Streptomyces hawaiiensis: one gene and its partner. The protein of the gene in region 1 binds, or shares a complex with, the protein of each later gene. Links are inferred from orthologs where the notes say so. Each region holds a gene or a part of one and is shown on either strand. Other genes may lie near its edges.

What was found. The genes of interacting proteins can lie anywhere in the genome.
Region 2: the proteins of tig (region 1) and rpsG are in contact, whole or in part, in a crystal structure (PDB 3GTY), measured with the Thermotoga maritima proteins. The link is inferred for Streptomyces hawaiiensis from one-to-one orthologs. Residues at the interface, in WP_004081061.1 of Thermotoga maritima: Glu122, Val124, Val129, Leu130, Tyr133, Glu188, Gly259, Ile262, Tyr263, Glu266, Ser270, Glu273, Gln274, Glu277, Arg308, Gln311, Ile312, Ser315, Tyr316, Glu325, Arg329, Arg336, Leu363, Phe366, Trp367, Arg373, Leu377, Arg381, Leu384, Glu387; in WP_004081843.1 of Thermotoga maritima: Lys34, Lys52, Lys55, Glu59, Arg62, Gln63, Glu66, Asn67, Lys69, Val71, Arg95, Ala109, Lys110, Lys111, Gly112, Arg113, Pro114, Glu117, Glu121, Ile124, Ala125, Tyr127, Asn128, Asn129, Thr130, Gly131, Lys135, Asp139, Arg142, Met143.

What each region holds. Positions count from the first base shown.
Region 1 is NZ_CP021978.1:3,027,255-3,031,079, reverse strand. The notes cover bases 1-2,902. They hold tig (trigger factor), read left to right. Parts: upstream 1-711; coding sequence 712-2,094; downstream 2,095-2,902. Other genes in these bases: CEB94_RS13945 (ATP-dependent Clp protease proteolytic subunit), read left to right, coding at 2,450-2,902. In the rest of the region: more of CEB94_RS13945, read left to right, coding at 2,903-3,055; CEB94_RS13940 (ATP-dependent Clp protease proteolytic subunit), read left to right, coding at 3,168-3,825. UniProt on the Bacillus subtilis protein: Involved in protein export. Acts as a chaperone by maintaining the newly synthesized protein in an open conformation. Functions as a peptidyl-prolyl cis-trans isomerase.
Region 2 is NZ_CP021978.1:5,241,049-5,246,214, reverse strand. What follows is about bases 2,418-5,166. They hold rpsG (30S ribosomal protein S7), read right to left. Parts: upstream 4,153-5,166; coding sequence 3,682-4,152; downstream 2,418-3,681. Other genes in these bases: CEB94_RS24270 (DUF1707 and DUF4190 domain-containing protein), read right to left, coding at 4,847-5,166; rpsL (30S ribosomal protein S12), read right to left, coding at 4,155-4,526; fusA (elongation factor G), read right to left, coding at 2,418-3,642. Outside these bases: CEB94_RS24295 (hypothetical protein), read left to right, coding at 1-69; tuf (elongation factor Tu), read right to left, coding at 166-1,359; more of fusA, read right to left, coding at 1,516-2,417.

The DNA of each region.
Region 1 (3,825 bases):
CTGATCTATCAGCACGCGAGCGCCGCACGTGACCGGCTGATCGCTGACGCGCTGAGCGACCTGGTCGACAAGGGCCGCAAGCCCAGGCGGAAGCAAGATCAGGAGCCGGAGGGGCACGCGGGGGACACGCTGGACCGAACGCAGCCCCGGAAACACTCAGGGCCAGGCGGAGGAATGATCCTCTGACCTGGCCCTGAGCCATGAAGAGCGGGCGACGGGAATCGAACCCGCGTAGCTAGTTTGGAAGACTAGGGCTCTACCATTGAGCTACGCCCGCACACGACGCGCCGCAGGTCGGGTGACCGCGCGGCACTGAAGGCATCGTAGCGGGTCGGCCCCCTGCGTCGCACACCGCATTCCCGTCGGAGGCGACGCGGCACGCACCCTGTGGAAATGCGGCCGCGACACCGCCTGTCGGCATGTACCCTACGTGTCGCACCAGACGGGGTGTGGCGCAGCTTGGTAGCGCGTCCGCTTTGGGAGCGGAAGGCCGTGGGTTCAAATCCCGCCACCCCGACCAGCCACCCGATCACTCGCGTGATCGCCCATCCGGTCACTCACGTGATCGCCTTTTGGGCGGTGTAGTCGCTGCCGTTACTATGCAAGCTGCACGCCCGTGTGTCTCATCGTCTGCAGTCCTCCGGGCGGCGAAATCCGCCGGGCCGTTCTGGCCCCGGCAACCCAAGAAGTCAGCCACAAGGAGACCGAACCGTGAAGAGCGCCGTGGAGACCCTGAACCCGACTCGGGTTCGGCTCACTGTCGAGGTGCCCTTCGAGGAGCTCAAGGACAGCCTCGACGCGGCGTACAAGAAGATCAACCAGCAGGTCACGGTGAAGGGCTTCCGCAAGGGCAAGGTCCCGGCCCGGGTCATCGACCAGCGGTTCGGCCGCGGTGCGGTTCTGGAGGAGGCGGTCAACGACGCGCTTCCGAAGTTCTACACCGACGCGGTCAACGAGGCCGAGCTCAGCGTGCTGGGCCAGCCCGAGGTCGACATCACCGAGCTGAAGGACGGCGAGACGCTGAACTTCACCGCCGAGGTCGACATCCGCCCGACGATCGAGATCCCGGACTTCTCCGGCATCGAGGTCGAGGTCGACGCGGTCGAGGTCACCGACGAGGACGTCGACAAGGCCGTCGAGGAGCTGCGCGAGCGCTTCGCCTCCACGGCCCCGGTCGAGCGTGCCGCCGAGGACGGCGACGTCCTGACGATCGACCTGCGCGCCAAGGTCGACGGCGAGGTCCTCGAGGACGGAGTCGCCGACGGCGTTTCCTACACCATCGGCTCCGGCGAGCTGCTGGACGGCATCGACGACGCCGTGAAGGGCCTGGAGGCCGGTGGCGAGACCACCTTCACCTCCGAGCTCAAGGGCGGCTCCGCCGCCGGCAAGGAGGCCGAGGTCACCGTCAAGGTCACCCAGGTCGCCAAGCGTGAACTGCCCGAGCTGGACGACGAGTTCGCGCAGCTCGCCTCCGAGTTCGACACCATGGAGGAGCTGCGCGCGGACAGCCGCAAGCGCCTCGAGAACATGAAGCAGTACGACCAGGCCACGCAGGCCCAGGAGCGCGTCCTGGAGAAGCTGCTCGAGCTGGTCGAGGTCCCGGTCCCCGAGAAGCTGCTCGAGGACGAGATCAACACCCGCAAGCACAACCTCGAGCACCACCAGCTCGGCCAGATGGGCCTCGACCTCCCGAGGTACCTGGAGATCCAGGGCAAGAGCGAGGAGGAGTTCGACGCCGAGACCAAGGAAGCCGCGGTCAAGGGCATCAAGACCCAGTTCGTGCTCGACGAGCTCGTCAAGCAGGAGAAGCTGAACGTCAACCAGGAGGAGCTCACCGAGCACCTCATGCGGCGTGCGGCCTCCTCCGGCATGTCCCCCGACCAGTTCGCCCAGGCGGTCGTCGAGGGCGGCCAGGTTCCGCTCCTGGTCGGCGAGGTCGCCCGCGGCAAGGCCCTGGCCGTCGTGGTCGAGAAGGCCACGGTCAAGGACACCAACGGCGAGATCGTCGACCTCGACGACGAGGACGAGGAGACCACCGAGGCCTCCGCCGAGGAGACCCCGGCCGAGTCCGCCGAGGAGAAGACCGAGGGCTGAGTCCCGGCGTCGGTGAGGTTGTGAGGAAGGCCCTGGGGTGCGCCCCAGGGCCTTCTTGCCGCCCACAGGGGCCAGCGCACTCCAGGGGCGCGGGGAACCGTGCGACAAGCCCCCACCCGCCTGCGGCCCGGTGATTTCCGCACCACCCTCGACGAGACCGCACGGCCCCCGGCGGAGCCCCGCGCGCTACGCCCCCGGCGAACACTCCCATTCCCGGGATTCCCCGAAGGGACCCGCGCGTTAGGGTCCATGAATACGAGGGCAGTGGAGTCCCCGAACGGCTCCTAGCCCCTAGGGAAACGTGAGACGGCCCGGCGCCGTCGTAAGACGAGCAGGTGGATACGTGACGAATCTGATGCCCTCAGCCGCCGGCGAGCCTTCCATCGGTGGTGGCCTCGGTGACCAGGTCTACAACCGGCTGCTCAACGAGCGGATCATCTTCCTCGGCCAGCCGGTCGACGACGACATCGCGAACAAGATCACCGCACAGTTGCTGCTCCTTGCCTCCGACCCGGAGAAGGACATCTACCTGTACATCAACAGCCCCGGCGGTTCGATCACGGCGGGCATGGCGATCTACGACACCATGCAGTACATCAAGAACGACGTGGTGACCATCGCCATGGGCCTGGCAGCCTCGATGGGCCAGTTCCTGCTCAGCGCGGGCACCCCCGGCAAGCGCTTCGCGCTGCCGAACGCCGAGATTCTGATCCATCAGCCCTCCGCCGGCCTCGCCGGCTCGGCCTCGGACATCAAGATCCACGCCGAGCGGCTGCTGCACACCAAGAAGCGCATGGCCGAGCTGACCTCCCAGCACACCGGCCAGACGATCGAGCAGATCACCCGCGACTCGGACCGCGACCGCTGGTTCGACGCCTTCGAGGCCAAGGAGTACGGCCTCATCGACGACGTGATGACGACGGCCGCCGGTATGCCGGGCGGCGGCGGCACCGGGGCCTGAGCGGTCCCCACGGGGCCTGTGGCGCCCCGTGAGGCCCACGGAGCCCTTCCCGGGCCCCGAGCGACCCCAGACAGCCCCAGCCGACCGCCTCAGCCCCTTCTCAGGAGACACCGTGAACCAGTTCCCCGGCAGCGGGATCTACGACCGTATGCACGCCGTGCAGGACATGAGCGCCTCCCAGGGCCGCTACACCGGCCCGCAGGCCGAGTCCCGCTACATCATTCCCCGCTTCGTCGAGCGCACCTCCCAGGGCATCCGCGAGTACGACCCGTACGCGAAGCTCTTCGAGGAGCGCGTGATCTTCCTCGGCGTCCAGATCGACGACGCCTCCGCCAACGACGTCATGGCACAGCTGCTGTGCCTGGAGTCGATGGACCCCGACCGTGACATCTCGGTGTACATCAACAGCCCCGGCGGCTCCTTCACGGCGCTCACCGCGATCTACGACACGATGCAGTACGTGAAGCCGGACGTCCAGACGGTCTGCATGGGCCAGGCGGCCTCCGCCGCCGCCGTCCTGCTGGCCGCCGGTACGCCGGGCAAGCGCATGGCCCTGCCGAACGCGCGTGTGCTGATCCACCAGCCGTACAGCGAGACCGGCCGCGGTCAGGTCTCCGACCTGGAGATCGCCGCGAACGAGATCCTGCGGATGCGCTCGCAGCTGGAGGACATGCTGGCCAAGCACTCCACCACGCCGGTCGAGAAGATCCGCGAGGACATCGAGCGCGACAAGATCCTCACGGCCGAGGACGCGCTGAGCTACGGCCTGA
Region 2 (5,166 bases), 2.2 Mb from region 1 along the record:
GGCTACTGCATGCAGCTGTACGTCTGCACCACCTCGTACGACCACCCGCATGTGCAGAACATGCAGTGACCCACCCCGGGTACGGCAAAGGGGCCCGCACGACCGAAGTCGTACGGGCCCCTTCGAGCCACTCAGGTCAGCAGACCCTCAAGCCAGTCCGAAGACTCACTTGTTGATCTTGGTGACCTGGCCGGCGCCCACGGTCCGGCCACCCTCACGGATGGCGAACTTCAGGCCCTCCTCCATGGCGACGGGCTGGATGAGCTCCACCTTCATCTCGGTGTTGTCACCCGGCATGACCATCTCGGTGCCCTCGGGGAGGGTCACCACGCCGGTCACGTCCGTCGTACGGAAGTAGAACTGCGGGCGGTAGTTGTTGAAGAACGGCGTGTGGCGGCCACCCTCGTCCTTGGACAGGATGTAGGCCTGCGCCTCGAACTCGGTGTGCGGGGTGACCGAGCCCGGCTTGATGATGACCTGGCCGCGCTCGACGTCCTCGCGCTTGATGCCACGAAGCAGCAGACCGACGTTCTCACCGGCCTGGCCCTCGTCGAGGAGCTTCCGGAACATCTCGATGCCGGTGACCGTGGTGGTGGTCTTCTCCTGCTTGATGCCCACGATGTCAACGGTCTCGTTGACCTTGAGGACACCACGCTCGATACGGCCGGTGACGACCGTACCGCGACCGGTGATCGTGAAGACGTCCTCGATCGGCATGAGGAACGGCTTGTCGACGTCACGCTCGGGCTGCGGGATGTTCTCGTCCACGGCCTTCATGAGCTCGAGGACGGAGTTGCCCCACTCCTTGTCGCCCTCGAGGGCCTTGAGCGCCGAGACCTTGACGACCGGCAGGTCGTCGCCCGGGAACTCGTACTCGGAGAGGAGCTCACGGACCTCGAGCTCGACGAGCTCCAGGATCTCCTCGTCGTCCACCATGTCGGCCTTGTTCAGCGCGACGACGATGTACGGAACGCCGACCTGGCGGGCCAGGAGCACGTGCTCCTTGGTCTGCGGCATCGGGCCGTCCGTGGCGGCGACCACGAGGATGGCGCCGTCCATCTGCGCCGCACCCGTGATCATGTTCTTGATGTAGTCCGCGTGACCGGGGCAGTCGACGTGGGCGTAGTGACGCGTCTCGGTCTGGTACTCGACGTGCGCGATGGAGATGGTGATACCGCGCTGGCGCTCTTCAGGAGCCTTGTCGATCTGGTCGAAGGCCGAGGCCTCGTTCAGGTCCGGGTACGCGTCGTGCAGCACCTTGGTAATGGCGGCCGTGAGGGTCGTCTTACCGTGGTCGATGTGACCGATGGTGCCGATGTTGACGTGCGGCTTAGTCCGCTCGAACTTCGCCTTCGCCACTGGGGTCCTCCTGGGGAGTGGTTCTGGTACGCCTTACTCATCGGCGCCAGGTGATCTTTGCTGGAAAGCCCGGGCCCCGGGGCACTCTCACCGCGATTGCGGCGGAATGCCCCTCAAGGCTCCGGAGTCAAGCCTACGGCGTGTAGACGCGGTGCGTTACTCGCCCTTGGCCTTCGCGATGATCTCCTCGGCGACGTTCCGCGGAACCTCGGCGTAGGAGTCGAACTGCATGGAGTAGCTCGCACGGCCGGACGTCTTGCTGCGCAGGTCGCCGACGTAGCCGAACATCTCCGAGAGGGGCACGAGGCCCTTCACGACGCGGGCACCGGCCCGCTCCTCCATGGCCTGGATCTGGCCACGGCGGGAGTTGATGTCACCGATGACCTCGCCCATGTAGTCCTCGGGCGTGGTGACCTCGACGGCCATCATCGGCTCGAGCAGCACGGGGCTGGCCTTGCGTGCGGCCTCCTTGAAGGCCTGCGAACCGGCGATCTTGAACGCGAGCTCGGAGGAGTCGACCTCGTGGTAGCCACCGTCGATCAGGGTGACACGCACGCCGGTCATCTCGTAGCCGGCGAGGATGCCGAACTGCATGGCCTCCTGCGCACCGGCGTCCACCGAAGGGATGTACTCCTTCGGGATACGGCCACCGGTCACCTTGTTCACGAACTCGTACGAGGCGTCGCCGCCCTCGATCGGCTCGATCGCGATCTGCACCTTGGCGAACTGGCCGGTACCACCAGTCTGCTTCTTGTGCGTGTAGTCGACCCGCTCGACCGCCTTGCGGATGGTCTCGCGGTACGCGACCTGCGGCTTGCCGACGTTGGCCTCGACCTTGAACTCACGGCGCATACGGTCGACCAGCACCTCGAGGTGCAGCTCGCCCATACCGCCGATGATGGTCTGGCCGGTCTCCTCGTCCGAGTGGACCTGGAAGGACGGGTCCTCCTCGGCCAGGCGCTGGATCGCGACGCCCAGCTTCTCCTGGTCGCCCTTCGACTTGGGCTCGATGGCGACCTGGATGACCGGCGCCGGGAAGTCCATGGACTCCAGGATGACCGGGTTCTTGTCGTCGGACAGCGTCTCACCGGTGGTGGTCTGCTTCAGGCCCATCACGGCGACGATGTCGCCGGCGCCCACCGCGTCGATCTCCTCACGCTTGTTCGCGTGCATGCGGTAGATCTTGCCGATGCGCTCCTTCTTGCCCTTGACGGAGTTCAGCACCGCGGTGCCGGACTCCAGGCGGCCCGAGTAAACCCGGACGAAGGTGAGCTTGCCGAGGTGCGGGTCGCTCATGATCTTGAACGCGAGCGCGGCGAGGGGCTCGTCCTCCGACGGCTTGCGCACGACGACCTGCTCCGGGTCCTTGACGTCGTGGCCCTCGATGGCCTCGACGTCAAGCGGGGTGGGCAGGTAGCGCACGACCGCGTCGAGCAGGGGCTGAACGCCCTTGTTCTTGAACGCGGTGCCGCAGAACACGGGGGTGACGGTGGTGCCGCCGCTCTTGCCGGACGCGATCGTGATACGGCGGATCGCGGCGTAGAGCTGCTCCACGGTGGGCTCGGTGCCCTCCAGGTACAGCTCCATCAGCTCTTCGTCGTTCTCGGCGACGGCCTCGAGCAGCTTGCCGCGGTACTCCTCGGCAGCCTCGGCGTGGGTGTCCGGGATGTCGACGGTGTCGTACATCTCGCCCTTGGTCGCCTCGGCCGACCAGACCAGGGCCTTCATCGTCACGAGGTCGATGACGCCCTTGAAGTCCGCCTCGGCACCGATCGGCAGCTGCATGACCAGCGGCTGCGCGCCCAGGCGGTCCGAGATCATGTCCACGCAGCGGTGGAACTCGGCGCCGGTACGGTCCAGCTTGTTGACGAAGCAGATACGCGGCACGCCGTAACGGTCGGCCTGACGCCACACCGTCTCGGACTGCGGCTCGACACCGGCGACACCGTCGAACACCGTCACGGCACCGTCGAGCACGCGCAGGGAGCGCTCCACCTCGACGGTGAAGTCGACGTGACCCGGGGTGTCGATGATGTTGATGGTGTAGTCGTTGTCCTCGAGCGGCCAGTGACAGGTGGTCGCAGCAGACGTGATCGTGATGCCACGCTCCTGCTCCTGCTCCATCCAGTCCATGGTGGCAGCGCCGTCGTGGACCTCACCGATCTTGTACGACACGCCGGTGTAGAACAGAATCCGCTCGGTGGTGGTCGTCTTGCCCGCGTCGATGTGGGCCATGATCCCGATGTTGCGGACCTTGGCCAGGTCAAGTGAAGTGGTAGCCATAAGGCTTCAGTCTTCTCTCGGTCTCGATGTGGGTAGCGACTACCAGCGGTAGTGCGCGAAGGCCTTGTTGGACTCGGCCATCTTGTGGGTGTCCTCGCGCTTCTTCACAGCGGCACCGAGGCCGTTGGAGGCGTCGAGAAGCTCGTTGAGCAGACGCTCGGTCATGGTCTTCTCGCGACGGGCGCGGGAGTAACCGACCAGCCAGCGCAGCGCGAGCGTGTTGGCACGACCGGGCTTGACCTCGATCGGAACCTGGTACGTCGCACCACCGACACGGCGGGACTTGACCTCGAGGGTCGGCTTGATGTTCTCCAGCGCGCGCTTCAGCGTGATGATCGGGTCGTTGCCCGTCTTCTCACGCAGACCCTCCATGGCGCCGTAGACGATGCGCTCGGCGGTGGAGCGCTTGCCGTTCAGCAGCACCTTGTTGATGAGGGAGGTCACCAGAGGAGAACCGTAGACCGGGTCGATGATGACCGGGCGCTTCGGGGCGGGGCCCTTACGAGGCATTCTTACTTCTCCTTCTTGGCGCCGTAGCGGCTGCGGGCCTGCTTGCGGTTCTTGACACCCTGGGTGTCGAGCGAGCCGCGGATGATCTTGTAGCGAACACCCGGCAGGTCCTTCACACGGCCGCCGCGCACGAGCACGATGGAGTGCTCCTGCAGGTTGTGTCCCTCACCCGGAATGTAAGCGGTGACCTCGATCCCGCTGGTCAGACGCACACGCGCGACCTTACGCAGGGCCGAGTTCGGCTTCTTCGGGGTGGTCGTGAACACGCGCGTGCAGACGCCGCGTCGCTGGGGCGAACCCTCGAGTGCGGGCGTCTTGTTCTTCTCGACCTTGTCCTGCCGGCCCTTCCGGACCAGCTGCTGGATCGTAGGCACTACTTCTCCGGTTTCTGTGTGCCGAATGGTGAAGCTAACCTGGAACATCTCCGACCCACGCGGTCGGGTGTGTCGAATCCGCGGAATCCCGCCGCCAGGCAGAAACGAGCGCGGATCACGGTGGCCGACATCAGCTCGCCGTGCGGTTCATGGCACACACGCGAGCCAGGGCACACCCCAGGCACAAGGTCTGAGCGTACCTACCGCATTCGCTGCGGTCAAAACAAATGGGCATCGCCCGCATCGCCATGGGGGACATGTCAAGCCCCCGAGCCGTTGTCGATCTTCAATTCGGTGGCGAGTGTCCGATATGCACTCCTTCAGGATGCTACGACGGACACCACCGTGAGCAACACCAGAACGAGTGCCCAGCCTGCCGTGGACAACCACCCGAGCACGAGCCCGGTCAGCGCGAGCCCGTCCCCCAGCTCTCCCCGGCTGCGGATCTCGGCCCGGGCCACATGCCCCAGCACGACCGCCGGAATCCCCGTCAGCCCCATCGTCGGCACGCACAGCAGCCCGCACACCCCGGCCGCGACGGCCTTCCCGTTGGTCCGGGGCCGCGGCACGGGCATGAACGTCGCCGGAACGGGCACGACCGAGGCCGACTGCGGCAGCGGCCCTTGCGGCAGATCCGCGA